3 regions of the Blautia sp. AF26-2 genome follow, and region 1 is predicted to be linked to each of the others. Evidence: a T-box and tRNA genes for the amino acid it is inferred to sense, from the RefSeq annotation. Region 1 holds a T-box; the other regions hold tRNA genes.
What was found. The T-box of region 1 lies ahead of DWY63_RS12970 (proline--tRNA ligase). A T-box ahead of a tRNA ligase gene usually reads a tRNA of that ligase, here a tRNA-Pro.
Positions count from the first base shown of each region.

Region 2: it has a tRNA-Pro gene. The T-box ahead of DWY63_RS12970 (proline--tRNA ligase) is inferred to sense a tRNA for this amino acid. The anticodon was not compared.
Region 3: it has a tRNA-Pro gene. The T-box ahead of DWY63_RS12970 (proline--tRNA ligase) is inferred to sense a tRNA for this amino acid. The anticodon was not compared.

Region 1 is NZ_QTWD01000009.1:132,890-138,841, reverse strand. It holds gene DWY63_RS12980 (dicarboxylate/amino acid:cation symporter) at 1-462, shown strand, start outside; gene DWY63_RS12975 (NUDIX hydrolase) at 627-1,130, opposite strand; gene DWY63_RS12970 (proline--tRNA ligase) at 1,205-2,908, opposite strand; T-box leader at 3,089-3,391, opposite strand; gene DWY63_RS12965 (hypothetical protein) at 3,471-3,743, opposite strand; gene DWY63_RS12960 (alpha/beta hydrolase) at 3,764-4,594, opposite strand; gene DWY63_RS12955 (Cof-type HAD-IIB family hydrolase) at 4,926-5,741, shown strand; gene DWY63_RS12950 (YeiH family protein) at 5,797-5,952, opposite strand, start outside.
Region 2 is NZ_QTWD01000001.1:324,396-330,347, forward strand. It holds gene DWY63_RS01660 (glycoside hydrolase family 2 protein) at 1-667, shown strand, start outside; gene ilvN (acetolactate synthase small subunit) at 789-1,295, shown strand; gene ilvC (ketol-acid reductoisomerase) at 1,454-2,473, shown strand; gene DWY63_RS01675 (sporulation initiation factor Spo0A C-terminal domain-containing protein) at 2,632-2,988, opposite strand; tRNA gene DWY63_RS01680 (tRNA-Pro) at 3,254-3,327, shown strand; gene DWY63_RS01685 (LacI family DNA-binding transcriptional regulator) at 3,423-4,451, shown strand; gene DWY63_RS01690 (extracellular solute-binding protein) at 4,743-5,195, shown strand; T-box leader at 5,321-5,584, shown strand; gene DWY63_RS01695 (2-isopropylmalate synthase) at 5,685-5,952, shown strand, end outside.
Region 3 is NZ_QTWD01000002.1:235,694-241,645, reverse strand. It holds gene DWY63_RS03970 (response regulator) at 1-1,543, opposite strand, end outside; gene DWY63_RS03965 (Cof-type HAD-IIB family hydrolase) at 2,054-2,839, opposite strand; tRNA gene DWY63_RS03960 (tRNA-Pro) at 2,939-3,012, opposite strand; gene DWY63_RS03955 (PcsB-like coiled-coil domain-containing protein) at 3,249-4,544, opposite strand; gene DWY63_RS03950 (RsmF rRNA methyltransferase first C-terminal domain-containing protein) at 4,735-5,952, opposite strand, start outside.

The DNA of each region.
Region 1 (5,952 bases):
GGATTTGCATTTTCCACCGCAACCTCCAACGCGACAATCCCGATGTCGATTGATACCCTGAACAAAAAGATGGGTGTCTCGAAGCAGATTTCTTCGTTCACCATTCCGCTCGGCGCAACCATCAACATGGATGGTACCTCCATTATGCAGGGTGTCGCTGTCATCTTCATCGCAGAGGCATACGGTATTCATCTGACTCCGGCAAACCTCGCAACGGTTGTTGTTACCGCAACACTGGCTTCCATCGGTACCGCCGGTATCCCAAGCGTCGGACTTGTTACCCTGGCTATGGTACTGAATTCCGTCGGACTGCCAACGGAGGGTATCGCTCTTATCATGGGTATCGACCGTATTCTCGATATGCTGCGTACCGCCGTCAACATCACAGGCGATGCTGTCTGCACAACGATTGTCAGCCATCAGGAAAAGGCGCTCAACCGCGAAGTATTCAATCGCGATTAACCGCAAGGAACCGCTTGCGCGCTTACGGTCAAACGCTTACGAAAAGCCTTTTTCAGGCATGCCTACGGCAAGAAAGAATCCTGTAAATGATAAAAACGCGTTCCCGTTTTCGGAAACCTCTGTGGTTTCCGGCGGGAACGCGTTTTTCTTATCTCATTTCTCTGTTACAGTTCAAATGCCTGGCGGATGCTGTCGTAATGCAGGAATTTGCCTTCTGCGGCGTATCCTTTGATTTCGTCCAGCGTAGCAAAACGGTAGCCGTCCGTTTCTTCCTCCTGAAGGTGAAGATCCTCGTCTTTGACATCCATCACGAAGCGATAGACATCGACAAAGTAGTTGTCTCCCTCATCCGGGTTGATACGCCGGTAAGTGAAGAGGTAGCCGCCGTCTGCCTTGCTCACATCGAGTCCGGTTTCCTCTCTGACCTCACGGCGCACGGCCTCCCAGGAGCTCTCTCCTGCCTGTGCCGCGCCGCCGGAAACCTCCCACCAGCCCGGTGCCCAGGCTTTCGTCATGACACGTTTTGTGATAAGGAAGGTTCCGTCCGGTCTTGCGATTACGCCGAGCACCGTCAGGTGAAACTCGTCCGGCTTCATATGCCAGTCATTCCGCTTCATCGTGCGGCCGGTCGGCTGTTTGTTTTCATCATAGATATCCCAGAGTTCCATATCGTGTTTTCTCCTGTCGAACTTCTTCCGAACCCCATCGCGATTTTTCTTCCCTTTCGCATGGTTCTGAATCATTACAGATACTGTTTAATCTCTTCCATCACATTTTCCAGCGGAATCTGTGTTTTCAGAGTCTTATCGCGGGATGCAACCTCGACAACGCCCTGTTTCATATTTTTCGGGCTTACGATGATGCGAAGCGGAATACCGAGCAGGTCGGCATCGGCAAACATTACGCCGGCTCTGACGCTTCTGTCGTCGTAGATCACTTCGATGCCTGCGTTCTGCAGATCCTCGTACAGCTTGTCCGCGTATGCTCTTACTTCCTCGTCATCGACGCGGACCGCACAGAGGTGTACCTGCCACGGAGCGATAGCTTTCGGCCAGATCGGGCCGTACTCATCGTGATGTGCCTCGCAGACCGATGCTGCCAGACGGCCGACACCGATACCGTAGCATCCCATGATCGGGGTCTTGCTCTCGCCGTTTGCATCGACATAGGTCATATTCATGGATTTTGTATATTTGGTTCCAAGCTGGAAAATGTTTCCGACCTCGATACCTCTGGAGATCTTTACGGTCTTTTTGCCGCATTTCGGGCAGATGCCGCCCTCCTGGATTTTTGCAAAATCGTGATACTCGGCATTCGGAACGTCGCGCTCCATGTCGAGTCCTTTGTAATGATGCTCTGCCTCGTTGGCTCCGCAGGAAAGGTTGTTTCTTCCCTCGAGGGATTTATCATAGAGAACAACGGCATCTCCGTTCACCTTCAGGTCCACAGGTCCGATATAGCCTGCGTTCAGTCCGCATTCTTCGGTGATCACGGCTGCGTGAACCTGCTCGCCGAGGAAGTTGACCAGCTTCGTCTCGTTGACTTCGAGATCACCGCGGATGAAAAGGACAACGTATTTATCATCAACATTCTGCTGATAAACAACGGCTTTGCAGGAGTTCTTTGTCTCGTCTCCGAAGAAATTGCAGACGTCTTCAATGGTGTGGACGTTCGGTGTATAAACCTTTTCGAGTGCAGCGGATTCTGCGTCTCTTGCGATATCGGAAATGTTCTCAGCTGCCTCCATGTTGGCTCTGTAATCGCAGGAATCACACAGAACGATGGAATCCTCTCCGACCGGAGTCAGAAGCATGAACTCGTGGGAGATGTTTCCGCCCATCATACCGGAATCGGATTTGACAGATACCACCTCCGGCACGCCGACACGCTCGAAGATGCGCTCGTATGCTGCGTGGCATTTCTCGTAATACTGCTCCAGATCTTCCTGGCTGGTATGGAAGGAGTAAGCATCCTTCATCGTAAACTCACGCACACGGATCAGTCCGGCTCTCGGACGGGCCTCATCACGGAATTTTGTCTGGATCTGATAGATCATAAACGGATATTTGGTGTAGCTCTGTGCATACTCGCGAACGAGATGTACGGCTGCCTCCTCGTGGGTCATGCCGAGTACCATTTTGGCATTGTTGCGGTCGGTGAAACGCAGCAGTTCATCGCCGATGCTATCGTAACGGCCGGACTCATCCCACAGAGAAGCCGGCATGACAACCGGGAACTGCACTTCCTGGCCGTCGATTTTGTCCATCTCCTCTCGCAGGATCTGCTCGATTTTGCGCACAATGCGGCGCAGCGGCAGATAGGAAGAATAGATTCCGTTTGCCATATATTTGATGTATCCGCCTTTTACCATAATAGCATGGCTGTCGATGACACAGTCAGCAGGTCTTTCTTTGAAGCGCTCTCCTACTAATTTTTCAAGTTTCATTTTCTGATTTCCTCCTTATTCTTTGGGTTTTCAACATCTGAAATCTTCCAGACGCGAGAACATTCCAGCCTGTCCGATTTTAAGCTTTTATACAACATTTTACGCATCTAACTCATCACTGAAGTAACGAGTTAGATGCTTCGTTTTCAAACAGAAAAAAGCCCTAAACCGCAAGCTGCAGTTTAGGGCGAATTTTTTTATCCGCGGTACCACCTAAATTCAGGAAAACTCCTGCACTCTGACACAAAGCATTTGTACCCCACGATTTTTGTATTTTGTAATACGTGTGATCTCTGCTCTCTGTACCTTCTCTGTAACGGGAGATCCCGGTGCAGCCTACGAAATAAAGTTTCCCTGATGGATTTTCTTCTCTTCGGTGCACAGCTCCAAGACCGGTTCACGATAGATTCTGCAAAAAGCTTTCACCTGCCGCTTTCTCTCTGAATGCGCTCTGTCGCTACTGTTTCTTTTCGTCGCTTTTTCACTGCACTGATTGTAGCAGAAACCGGAAAAGAATGCAAGCCCGTTCCTTCCGCTTTTTCTGCATAAACGCCCGCACAGGTTACAGGCCTTCCCGATACATTCTGCTGATTGCCGCCTGGGCTTCCTCGGACTGTTTTTTCTCAATCCATGCTTTGCGGTCACTCAAAATAGCCAGCATCTCATCGACAACGTCCTCGGCGCGCGGGCTTGTGACGCGGTAGAGATAGCCGAGCATCCGCGTGGCGGTAAAATCGGTGTTCATCTGGCGGTATGCAATTTCCCGGCAGAAGTCGTCCGGGTAACCGTTGTGTTTTAACGCACGGTACAATTCGTCATTTCTCGTCTCTGGCATTGCCTGTCTCCCTTTTTCCTTTAAACATTTACGTTTCCGCTGTTCAGACCTTCCGTCTTTTCCTCAAGTGGCAGCCAGTCCAGTGCCTTTTTGATCCACTCATCCCAGAAATCCCATTCATGGCCACCCTTGCTCTCATAGTAGACAATGTCCATGCCGCTCTCTTCCATCCGTTTATGGTAGAGACGGTTTACTTCCAGAAGTCCGTCCTCTGTTCCGCACGCCTGGAATACGGTCGGCACATTGACAGACGGATCTTTTTTCCGTGCTTCCTTTAACTGCTCGATAAGAACAGCCGGGTTTTTGTCACTCTTTGCTGCTTCGACCAGATTTCCGAAATAACCTTCTTCATGTGCAAAGCTGTCCGCTCTGCTCTCTTCCGGATTTTCCAGCACATGAAGTGCACCGGACAGGCAGATCACAGCCCCGAAGGTATCGTGATATTTCAGGCCATTTCTGAGTGCGCCAAAACCACCCATGGAAAGGCCTCCGATAAAGGTGTCTTCTCTTTTTCTGGACAGCGGAAACATTTTTCTTGTAATCTCAACCAGTTCTTCTCCGATAAACTGTCCGTGCATGGCACCGATGGACGGCTGATCCACATAAAACGCATTCTCGCCGGCCGGCATGACAACGGCAAGGTTTTTCTCCTCTGCCCATCTTTGGATTCTGGTTCCATGAACCCAGTCTGTCTCATTCCCAAAAATGCCATGCAGCAAATACAGCGTTTTAAACGGTTTTTCCTCGCGCTCCGGCTGCCCAAAGGTAAATTTGTCGACCGGCAGAATAACCTGCAGCGGTACGGTGCGCATTAAAGTTTTTGACATGAAGCTTACCTGAATAAATGCCATAATAAAAATCCCCCTGTGGATATATATTTTTCTTTATTTTACGCCTTATTTCCGCATTTCGTCAACGTGGAGTTTTGCGTTCCTCCGGTTCCGGCTTGCACCCCGAAGCAATTCACGCTATAATCATGTTTATAGCAATCCCAGAAAATAATGCAAAAAATTCAGCACTGCAGAACGTGAATTACTGCGTCACGGATTTTCGTCGTACCCCGGTACGCCTTCAAATCCGTTCCTTGTAATTCGCGCCCTGCAGCACTGTCTTTTTTGCGTTATTTTCTGGTCTTGCTATAGTTTGAATTTTTTCTGTGACAAGATAAGGAGATTTTCTATTATGATAAAGTTGATTGCAACCGATGTCGATGGAACGCTCGTCAAAGACGGCACACTTCTGATCGACCCGGAATATATGACTGTTGTTTCCAGGCTTGTCGACCAGGGCATCCATTTTGTTGTCTGTTCCGGCCGCCAGTTTTCCAGTGAACAGAAGCTTTTCGCTCCGATCAAGGACCGCCTGCTCTACATCTCCGATGGCGGAACTGTCGTGCGCACACCGGAAAAGATTCTGAAAACATATCCGATGGAAACGGCACTCTGGAAATCCATGTGCCGCATGGTACACGACGAACTTCCGTCCTGCGACTGCTTTGCCGCCACCCCGGACTACTGCCTCGCCGAAGATGCCGGAAGCCGCATGTTTCACTGGCTCCGCGACTCCTACGGCTTCGATGTCCGCGAAGTACCGGATCTATCGAAGGTAGAAAACGAGGACATTATCAAATTCACAATCTACCATCCAACCTCCTGTGAAGAGCTTTGCTCCCCAAATTTCATCCCGGCGTGGAATCATCAGGCAAAACTCGCTGTCGCCGGTAAGGAATGGTTGGACTGCAACGCCCGCGGCGTCAGCAAATGGACCGGTCTCTCATTTCTGATGAACTACTTTGGCCTTACCCCAGACGAAGTCTGCTGCTTCGGCGACAACCTGAACGACATCGAGATGCTTCAGAACGCTGGCGAAAGCTACGCCGTCTCCAACGCCCGAGCGGAAGTCATCGCCTCAGCAAAACACACCTGCCCGCCGTACTGGGAGAACGGGGTGCTACAGGTTTTGAAAACGTTTTTGAAGGAAACGACAAACCCGTTTTGATTTAAAAAATCCAGGCATCCTATACGGATGCCTGGATTTTTAATTCTCTGTTTCTTTACAGTACCCCATGCGGCGCAATGCCGATCGCAAATTCGACTGCAATCGCTACCAGGACTACCAGCAGCGAAATGATGAATCCGTGCAGCATCGGCTTTGCGCCGGAGCGGCAGAGGGATTTGAAATCGGTGTTCAGGCCGATGGCCGCAAGGGC
Region 2 (5,952 bases), on a different contig from region 1:
GCAGGATATGATCAACGGCGGCGGCCGGTCGATCCAGACGTTCCTTTTGTACCTTCCGACCGTACTGCCGTTTGTGACAACGGAATTCAGGGATAACTGTTATCCGCTCTTTTCGCGGACCTCAAAAACGGGAAGAGAGTGGTGGAAGCGGGAGTGCCGCGAGACGGTTCATCAGCTTTACAATGCACCGTGCGTGTCGCTCTGGGTTCTGTTCAACGAGGGATGGGGACAGTTTGATGCCAGGGAGATGACAGAAATGGTGCGCGCTCTCGATCCGACGCGGCAGATCGACCACGCGAGCGGCTGGTACGATCAGGGAGCGGGGGACATCAAGAGCCTTCACAATTACTTTCGTCCGTTAAAAGTAAAACCGGAGGAGCGCGCGTTTGCTTTTTCTGAATACGGCGGCTATACGTATCCGGTACAGGAGCATCTCTACTCCGAAAAATCGTTCGGCTACCGCACGTACCAGAACCAGACACAGTACCAGAAAGCGATGAATGCACTGGCAGAAAAGATAAGAGAACTCACAGAACAGGGACTTGCCGCAGCAGTCTACACACAGCTTACCGATGTCGAGGAGGAGTCGAACGGCATCCTTACGTATGACCGGAAGGTATGCAAATGGGAACCACAGGAGGCAAAAGATTTTTGCTCAAAAGAATAATTTGGTAAAATTTTTGTTGACAAAGTGAGGATAAGTTGCTAATATATTGGATAAGGCGTTGGAAGTTGTAAGAAATTGCTGAAAATCCGCGGCGCCTGCGGATGGAGGAAAGTTGGTGTTTATGGAACAGAAAAGAACATTATCCCTGCTGGTGGATAATACGCCGGGACTTTTAAGCAGAGTAGCTGGTCTTTTCAGCCGACGCGGATACAATATCGAGACGATCACCGCCGGTGTGACAGCAGACCCGCGATACACAAGAATGACTGTTGTTCTGTACTGCAGTGATGAAATGATTCTGGAGCAGATCAAAAAACAGCTGGCAAAACTTGTCGATGTGCGGGATATCAAAGAGCTGAAGCCGGACGAGAGTGTCAGACGAGAGCTGATGCTGGTCAAAATCCGTGTGAATGAAAATGAACGCCGCAATGTCATCGCCATCTCCGATGTCTTCCGTGGAAGAATCGTGGATGTGGGACAGGAAAGCCTGATTGTAGAGCTGACCGGAAACCAGTCAAAGCTCGAAGGGTTCCTGAATCTGGTACAGGGATACGAAATCCTGGAACTGGCCAGAACAGGAGTGACAGGACTCTCCAGAGGAGCCCACGATGTGCGTTACCTCGATTAACGCAGATCACATTACATACGTTTGCTAGAGGAATGAAATTTTTGTATAGAAAAGTTCATTTCCCTGACAAACAGCAAAAGGCAGAAATGCTTTTCGCTGTATAAATTGGCCGACCTGCCGCCGGTCAAGACATTCTATATATTATGGAGGAAAATAAAATGGCAGCAAGACTTTTTTATCAGGAAGATTGTAATCTCTCTTTACTGGAAGGCAAAAAAATCGCAATTATCGGCTACGGAAGCCAGGGACATGCTCATGCACTGAACCTGAAAGATTCCGGCTGTGATGTTATTATTGGACTTTATGAAGGCAGCAAATCCTGGGCAAAAGCAGAGGCACAGGGATTCAAAGTATACACCGCTGCTGAGGCTGCAAAACAGGCTGATATCATCATGATCCTGATCAACGATGAGAAACAGGCTGCAATGTACAAAAAAGATATCGAGCCAAACCTGGAAGAGGGCAACATGCTGATGTTCGCTCATGGTTTCGCTATCCACTTCGGACAGATCGTACCTCCGAAGAACGTAGATGTAGCTATGATCGCTCCGAAAGCACCTGGCCACACAGTAAGAAGCGAGTATCAGGCTGGCAAAGGAACTCCTTGCCTGGTTGCTGTTGAGCAGGATTACACCGGAAAAGCTCTGGACAGAGCACTGGCTTACGGCCTTGGAATCGGCGGAGCAAGAGCTGGTCTTCTGGAGACAACCTTCAGAACTGAGACCGAAACAGACCTGTTCGGTGAGCAGGCAGTTCTCTGCGGCGGTGTATGCGCCCTGATGCAGGCTGGATTTGAGACTCTGTGCGAGGCTGGATACGACCCAAGAAACGCATACTTCGAGTGCATCCATGAGATGAAACTGATCGTAGACCTGATCTATCAGTCGGGATTCTCCGGAATGAGATACTCCATCTCCAACACAGCCGAGTACGGCGATTACATCACCGGACCGAAGATCATCACAGAAGAAACCAAGAAGACCATGAAGAAGATCCTTTCCGATATCCAGGATGGTACTTTCGCAAAAGACTTCCTTCTGGATATGTCCCCAGCAGGCGGACAGGCTCACTTCCGTGCAATGAGAAGAAAAGCTGCAGAGCATCCGTCAGAGAAAGTCGGAGAAGAAGTCAGAAAACTGTACAGCTGGAGCAACGAGGACAAACTGATCAACAACTAATCGGTTTGCTGTCAAATGATCCATATCGGGAGGCTGCCTTTGCGGGCAGTCTCCTTTTTTCGTTCTATCGTTTTATCATAGAAAAAACACTTCCGCGCCATGCATATCCCCCAATATGATAGGGCGCGGAAGTGTTATCTTTTCTGTATTCGTTTTTTTTATGCCTCCTGACGACAGGCAGGAAAAGCACGGTAGTATTTGATATAAGAACTTAAAATATCAAAAAATTCGGAATTGGTCGGTTTTGTCAGAACCGGATGCACAGAAAGCGAAAAGAGCAGATCACGGTTTCCGCGGGTCCAGCAGACGGAAATAGCGGTGCGGATGTCTCGTTCGACGCAGGAGGACGATACCTGAAACGTTTGCGCGATCTTTGGGTACAGCGTTTTGCTGACCCGAAGGAGATAATCTTCGTCTTCCATGCATAAAGCGATACCATAGGCGAGATAGCGAAATCCGCGGTATTTTGCACCAATTCCTAAAGAGTGTAGTAGAAAGTAAATTTCAGTTTCCATTACGATGTCTCCTTTTATTCAGTTTTTACATAGTCTTTGCAGACGGGCATGCCAGAGGTGAAAGTTTGTATGGCATACGATTTTCCCCTTTCACTTATGATACGTGGAAAACGTCGAAAAATTACATATTCAGAAAGAAAAAGTGACAATATAGTAAAATAAAAGAGAATATGACACGAAATAAAGAAATGAATGTAATGAAACGGGAGAGGGAAAAATAACATTGATTTTTCAGAAGTTCGCTGGTATAATGAAAACATGATTACGGGGTATGGCGTAGCTTGGTAGCGCGCACGGCTGGGGGCCGTGAGGTCGCAGGTTCAAATCCTGTTGCCCCGATCGGTAAGAGTGTCGTTTTACGGCACTTTTTTTCTTACGGACAAAGACGTGTGCGGAAGAAAAATGAATTGCGCAGAAAAAACAGGGAGGAAGTTATGGGGAAAGTAACGATACAGAGTATGGCAAAGGAGCTGGGATTGTCCCGGAATACGGTTGCCATGGCATTAAAGGATGATCCGAAGGTAGCTCCGGTGACGCGGGAGAGAGTTCTTCGGATGGCGAAAAGAAATGGCTATCTGGGCGAAAATGTATATGTGGAAGAAGTTCGGGCACCGCAGGAGAAGCATTACAATATTATGGTTCTGCGTACGCGGGATGCCGCTGTTTATTGGGACCGTGTCGTGAGCGGCATCTCCGAGGAGGCGAGCCTCAATAACTGTCAGACGCGCGTTGCGGTCGTGACGGAGCGGGAGGAGGAGAACGGCATTCTGCCGCTCGGCCTGAATGAAAATATCGATGCGATCTTCTGCATTAAAATGCTGCCGCCGGAATATATGCAGAAACTGGTAAATCTGGGATACCGCATTTTTCAGCTCGACCATTACTGCGGTATCGAACAGCGGCCGATGGGCGATATCGTGCGTGTGGACGGTGTGCAGCCGGTGAGTCTTCTGACGTCCCATCTGATCGGGCAGGGCATGACGCGGATCGGTTTCCTAAGTGAGCACAGCAGCACGTATGAGTCGATGCATGACCGGTATGTCGGTTTCCTTGCAGCGATGGAACAGGCGGGCATTCCGCTCGAGGAGGAGCTTGTGCGCCCCAATATGGAGAGCGATCATTTTTATTACCCGGAAAATTTTGACAAGATTGTGGCGAGCTACGATACACTGCCGGAAGCGATTGTCTGCGGCAACGATATGATCGCCAAAAGACTGACAGAATCCTTCCGGAAAATCGGCGTGCGCGTGCCGGAGGATGTGGCACTGACCGGATTTGATGATGATGAGGACCGGATGCTGTATCCGTTCTTCTCAACCGTTCATGTCGATACGAAGTGGCTTGGCCGCCGTATGGTGCATGAATTTTTATGGCGGGAGGAGCACCCGGAAGCGCCGAAAGAGCGGATTCTCGTTTCGGGGGAGGTTGTGGTGCGCCGTTCCTCGTGCAAGCGTCAGGGATAGAAAGAAATAGAAAAAACAGGAAAAAGTGAACAAAGAAAGAAAGCCAGGGACGCCCCGGCGGACGAGAAGAAAAACCGTCTGCCGGGGCGTTTCCGGCTCCCTTTTTGCAATGATTCAAATTCGTGCATAAATGCCATGTAGAAAAACACTAATTAGTAATGCAAAATGGTGCATTTAAGGAAAACTAAACTGAACAAAAACGCAAGAATAAAAACCTTGTTAATATCACACATTAAAAAATAATGGTGCAAAATAATGCATTATATCGCCGGAAGGAAAGGAGAGAGCGAAATGCAGAAATGGATGGAGGACCGCTGCAACCTGGATATCGATATCATTGCACTGCCGGGCTGGTCGGATGCAACATCCAAAATTTCCCTTCTGATGGGCGATGAGACACAGCGACCGGACATCATCTGGTGGTGGAACATGGAAGCTGACTATACGAAATGGGTAGACGCAGGCCTTCTGGTGGATGTTTCTCCGTATATGAAGAAATACACCAACATGGTTGACTACTACAACAGCGTAGATCCTGGCGTTATGTTCTATGCATCCGGAGACAACGGAATTTACCGTATCCCGGGCGACGTTGCAGAGCCGGCATGTGAGACTCTGTGGATCTGGAAAGACTGGCTGGACAACTTAGGACTGGCTGTTCCGACTACACTGGATGAACTCAAGGAAATCCACGGAAAACAGGTAGAGGATTACCAGAAATACCTGGAAGAGTACAACAAATAAAACAACGAAATCATGTATTAGAGCACCCGCCGGAGCCTCCTTTCCGGCGGGTGTATTTTTACGGAATCCTGCGTTTTGCGCTTGACAGAGATGGAGAAAAATGGTAACATAAGAGCCAAGTTAGGAAAAAGGCAAAGAAGAGGAATACTACATGGAGCTTCCGAATCCAGAAAGCTGTTGGGTGATGCGAAACAGCAGACGAATTCCGTGGAACTGACCTCAGAGCCGCTGCTCCCAAATTTAGAATAAAAAGAGTAGGTGCAGACGGAAACCCACCGTTAGAGGGGCAGGATATGCAGATGTTTCATCCGTATCCGCAGAGTGTACAGAGAAAATCTCTGTAAAACAGGAGTGGTACCGCGTAAGATAGCAAGTCTTTCGTCTCTTGTGTCAGAAGCCGACACAGAAGATGAGAGATTTTTTTATGCTTTCATCCCGAATTTATGTCGGCAGAATAAATTATATTTCACTTTCTGAGAGGAGAAAATCATGATGAATGTAAAGAAGTATCAGAAACAGTACTATATGCCGCCGGTTCCGTGCATGGACTGGGCAAAAAAAGACAGCATCGAGAAAGCACCGGTATGGTGCAGCGTTGACTTGCGTGACGGAAACCAGGCGCTTGTCATTCCGATGAGCCTGGAACAGAAGGTAGAGTTCTTCAAACTTCTTGTGGAAGTTGGTTTCAAAGAGATCGAGGTTGGCTTCCCGGCAGCATCCGAGACCGAATATGAGTTTCTCCGCACCCTGATCGAGC
Region 3 (5,952 bases), on a different contig from region 1:
CCAAAGGAATATAAGAAGCGATCTTATAAGTCTTTTCATCCAGGCTGCAGTACTCAAACTTATAAATATCATTTTCACTTTTCAGATTCTTCCGGATATTTTCCGGTGCGATCAGGATGTCCATAGTTTCCAATGTTTCCAGTGTCTTATACTTTTCAAGAACCTGCATCTGAAAATCATGATAGAATCCCAGAGGTTTATATAGCATCTGTCCATTCAGGTTATAGAATTCATATCTGTCATTTTCCAGATCACAGACAACAAAGCGGTCAACCAGACGCACAATACTCTGAATCAGCTGCTCCATGGAAGCATTATCCGCTGCCATCTGCAGATGCCGTGCGCTCTCTACCTTTGTCTCTGTGATATCACGCAGAAAGATCATGGCATATTCTGAATCCTCTATTTCGCCACGTATGACCACATTGCGGACCCATCGTTCTTCTCCATTCAGAGTGATACGGCACTCTAAAGCCAATTCGGTTTCCAGACCCTTCAGCCTTTCTGCAATATAACCACGGTCGTAAAAAGAGGATACCGCCTTCTTATCTGTCTCCACAACATAGGAATCCACAAAATGACGGATCAGTTCATCCCATGTATGACTCTGTTCAAAGACTGTCATCAGGGACGGTTCAACCTTAAAGGTATCAAAAGTATTCGCTTCCAGATTTACATAATACTCACACAAATCTGCTTTCGTAAAAGCCCGGTGGAAAGCAGCAGATTTTTGTGCCTGCATGGCCTCTTTTTTTTCCGCATCAATATTAATAAAAATCCCGGCAATCCTGCTGGCAGAACCATCCAGACGGCGTATTACTTCTGCCGATGCCCGAAACCACTGGTATTGATTATCCTTCATTCTCATACGATACTCTACCTGGTATTTTATCTGGTTCGTCTTATCCTTAATTGCCGCCTGAAGCTGCACCATTACTCTTTCTTTATCCTGTGGATGCAGAAGATCTGACCAGGATTCCAGTTTATTCGGAAAGTCCAGAGTGTCATGATAGCCAAGCATTTTTCGGAATTCATGACTCCAGTTTGCATTCACAATCTCACTGTTTTCGTCACAGTCAAAATACCAGAAGCCGGAACAGATAGCCTCATTGAGCAGTGTCAAATTTACATGATCCCAGTTGACCTGTACGGACATAACCCAGATCTGTCTGCCCGCCTCATCTGTCGCATCCTCTTTACAAAGCCGTACATTTTTCACTGTACCGTCTGCTGTAAGGATCTGTGCTTCCCCTGTTCCGTGAAGCTGCAAAAAATGGTCTCGCTCCTGTCTATCTTCCTCGTCATAAAAGAAGTTTCTCAATGAGCCTTTTGTCTGTTCCATGAAAGTATCGAATGTATATCCTGTACTATGCAACAGCAGATTATTCACAGACAAAATAGACAGGTTTTGGTCATAAGATCCTGTCATTATACCTACCCCGCCATTATTTTCCAGTGTTTTCTGTACGGCCTGTGACATAGCCTGTGTCTGTCCCGTTACAGCCTCACCTAAAGAATATATTTTGTCTTCATACTTTTCCATTTTATAAAAATCCTCTCTCTGTTTTATGCTTCATTATCCTGCTTTTATCTGTATACAGAGAACCTGTCCCTGCCAGTTTTACATTTACGTTATAATATCCTACAAAACGTGAAAAACAGGTATACGGATTTGAGAAGTTGCAGCCACTACACACAATATTCATACAAAATTCTCTTTATGTTTTCAATTTTTATAGGCTTTGCCAAGTGAGCATTCATTCCTGCTGCCAGACACTTACTCCGATCGTTCCTGCTGTAAAACGGTATCTGAGGCTTTTTTTATTTATCTGATTTTTTTCTGTTTCCATGGAACTTCTGAACGCTCACCTCCTGGTATCATTACAAATATACATAAAAACTCATTTTTATATTACCATGAAATTTTTTACTTTGCAATGCACATACCTTTTCAGACGCTGCTTTTCTTGTTTCCTTTTTCAGAAAATTGCAACCAAAGGGGCGCACCTGAAAATTTCTTTTCAAATGCGCCCCTTCGCTTTCTTTTTTTCTGTCAGATCAATCCGTAATGCTCCATCGCCTTTGCCACGCCGTCCCGCTCGACGGTATCGGTTACGTACTCTGTGTACGGATCCAGAATCTCATCATGTTTTCCAAGCGCAATGGTGTGTGCGCCGCACCGGAACATGGTAAGGTCGTTGCTGCTGTCGCCAAATACGTATGCATCTTCTTTCTCCAGCTGAAACTGTTTCAGCGCATAGTCCACAGCTGTTCCTTTGCTGCAGCCGTGCGGAACGATTTCGTATACACCGCCGCGGCGATCCATGATATCAAACTCCTGCTCAAATTCACGGTACATACGTTCTATATCAGACTGTGCATCGGTTACGATACAAAATTTATCGTAAATGATTCCTTTTGTCTCCGCTGTCTCCGCGAGTCCGATTCCGACAGCAGCGAAATAGGCACGGGTCTGCTCGACCTCCCGAAAACGGGATACCTCCGACGAAAAATAAACATTATCCGTTCCCTCCAGAATCATGCCGATCCTGCACTCCTTTAAAATAACCGGGATTTCCTCACAGCGCTTTTTCGGAATCGTCTGATGCATCAGGATTTCGCCGTCCCGGCGCAGATAGGTCCCGCAGCCGCACAGAAATCCGGAAAACGGAAGCTTTTTCAGCTCCTCGGGCAGCTCCGACCAGGTGCGGCCGGTATTAATAAACGTAAGATTTCCTTTTTCCGCTGTCTTTTTCAATGCATCGAGCGCGCTCTGCGGAATTTCTTTTGTAATCTCACTCAGTAACGTTCCATCAATATCAAAAAATAATGCTTTCACAAAAATTTCCTCCTCGTGTACTGTTTCCTGTTCTCTTTCTGACATACGAAAAAATGCCGAAGCTCTTGATTGTCAAGGCTTTCGGCATTTTCATTCCAGTCGAAGCGACGGGATTCGAACCCACGACCTCTGCGTCCCGAACGCAGCGCTCTACCAAACTGAGCCACGCTTCGATTTTATTTGTTTTCTGAACTCTCGTCCGTCAACAATAGCTATTATATATGATGTCTATAGGAATGTCAACACCTTTTTTGAAATTTTTTTAATTTTTTTTATTATTGCTTCAAAAGGTACATTTCACACGGGTTTGCGGCCTTTTTGGTGTTCTTTTAGAATGACAGTTTCTGAGAAAGTCAAAAAAAGAGATATGCCGGAAGTTCTGTTCCGGCATATCTCTTATCTTTGTTTCTCAGCTCAGCTGATATACATCTGCATACTGCACGCCGAAGCTCAGCGCCTCGGAATGGCTGCTGCAGAAGATGTCTACGTGGCCGTAAGCGGTTCCGCGGTCTTCTACCGTGTAAACCTGGCCGTTGATCATCAGTTTCGTTCCGAATGGTACACCGCCCATGGCGATCGTTCTGCCGGCGGTCGGTGTGGTTCCGCTCGCGGTGGATCCGCCGGACCACTGTCCGGTACAGATGGAACAGGAGCAATAGCCTGTCAGTTTAAATCTTCCAAGGTATGTTCCGCTGGAGGAGCTGCTGGAAGTATCTGACGCGGATGGACTCCCCGTTGTCGTGGAGGATGCGCTGCTGTCCGAAGAACTGCTTCCGGAGCTGCTGCTTGTATCGGTATCTGCTTTCGCTGCGGCATTTGCTGCTTCTGCGGCTGCGACTCTTGCGGCCTCGGCTGCCTGTTTTCTGGCGGCCTCTGCCTCAGCTTCTGCGGCAGCCTGCTGTGCGGCGGCTGCTGCGGCTGCTTCCTCTTCTGCTTTCTTCTGCGCTGCAATCTCCTCTTCTTTCGCCTGACGGATCAGGTCGTTGATTGCATCTGCTTTGCTGTTGATTTCATCTACCAGTGCACTCTCGCTGGATTTTGCATCGTCCAGCTCTGCGGAGTAGGTACGGAGTTCCTGATAAGCTGCTGCGTACAGCTCCTGGATTGCTTCCTGCTGATCGCTGCTCTGCTGCTGCAGTTCTACGATCGCTGCCTGCTCTTCCTGCACCTGTGTTTCTTTTTCTTTTACCTGGTCTACCGTGTCTTCATACTCCTGCATAAGATCGCGGTCGAAATCGGAAATTTTCTGTATGTATTCTGCCCGGCTGATCAGCTCTGAAATGCTTTTGGAAGAAAAGAGCATTGCCATGTATCCGTTTCCGGAAGAATTTTCATACATATACTGGATACGGAGCTTCATCGCCTCGTACTGCTCTTCTTCTTTTGCTTTTGCATCTTCCAGATCTGCCTGAATCTGTACCAGTTCGTTCTGCTTCGCATCATACTGATCCTGAAGCTCCTGCAGACGGTTCTGCAGATCGTCCAGCTGCTGGTTCAGTTCGGAAAGATATTCTTCTGATTGTCCCTTTTTGGAATTGAGTTCGTCAATCCTGCTCTGTATGCTGTCAAGCTGAGACTGTGCGGCAGCCTGTTCTGCCTGAGCATTTGAAATTTTCTCCTTTGTACTGGCACCATAGCATGGCAGAACGGTTGCTGCCGTAAGCACTGTGGCCAAAACCAGGCTGAATAATTTCTTTTTTTTCATGTCGTACACCTCATACTTATTACGTTCTGTTGCTGATTGTCACTCCAAGTTACTGCGGAAAATGGGCCTTTTTTCCCGCCGTACTTTGCCATTATAACACAAGTATGTCTGAAATGAAAGTCTTTTTTAATTTCTGTTAATAACTTTGTAATATTTCGACGTTTTTCCTGCAAAAACTGGCATGATTTTTCTACTTTCTCCATCCAACAGGGTACTTATTTTTCAAGGTTCCATTGACCAGTTTGCCCCATCCAAGGCCGAATCCATCGACGCAGACCAGCTTCCAGCCCGACGGCGATGCGGTCTCTCCCGGCTCTACGGAAATTGTCTCACCGTGGAGATATTTTTCGGTACGCTCGTCATCTGCCTTTAAATTCATGTAATCTTTGAACTTGTCCGCGGAGAGTGTCACGGCAAACGGCTGTGACGGCTCGAAACGGTCTTTTTTCAGTTCACCGAGATACAGACCGTTCCGCAGGAAATGAAGATTCCGCACGCCATCCGGCAGGGACGGGGAATGGTATACTTTTCCGGCGCGGACTTCCAGTTCCTCCACCGGGATCGGTGCTGTCATCCGGGACAGGAAATCGGAAAGGATCTGTTTTTCTGCTTTCGACGGACCCGGTGCTTCCGTTCCGCGGTCTTTTTTCCGGTTTTTCTGTTTTTTGTTTTTCTTTTCGATCGGTTTTTCTTCTGTCTCATAAGGAATGGCTTCGCCTTTTTTGCGGAACAGGGCAAGGTAATGGCCCTCGCCGTTCATTTTATGCGGCCAGATGCGCACGGTCTTTTCGATCTCCGGATCGCCGTTTCCCCAGACTGGATTGCCTTTTGAAAAACCTTCGTAGCCTTCCATCTCGATCAGTTCCATTTCCGGGAAGTTTTCCAGAAGGAAAGAAACGGTTCCCTCGTCCTCCTGCGGGGCGAAGGTACACGTCGAATACATCATGAGGCCGCCCGGACGCAGCATTTTGACAGCATTCGAGGTGATCTCGCGCTGCAGATCCGCAAAGAAATCCGGCCGCTCCGGGGTCCAGGTGCCGATGACTGCCTCATCTTTCCGGAACATGCCCTCGCCGGAGCACGGTGCATCCACGAGGATTTTATCGAAGAAGCCCGGGAAGACGTCTGCAAGGCCTGCCGGTGTCTCATTGGTGACAAGCACGTTTTCACTTCCGAACAGCTCCAGATTGCGCAGCAGTGCTTTGGCGCGGGCGTTGCTGATGTCATTGGCGACGAGAAGGCCGGTTCCTTTCAGGCGCGCATTCAGCTCGGTTGCCTTGCCGCCCGGTGCGGCGCAGAGATCGAGCACACGTTCACCCGGTTCGATCGGGAGGCGGGACGCCGGGGTCATGGCGCTTGGCTCCTGCAGATAGAAGACGCCTGCCGCATACAGCGGAGACTGGCCCAT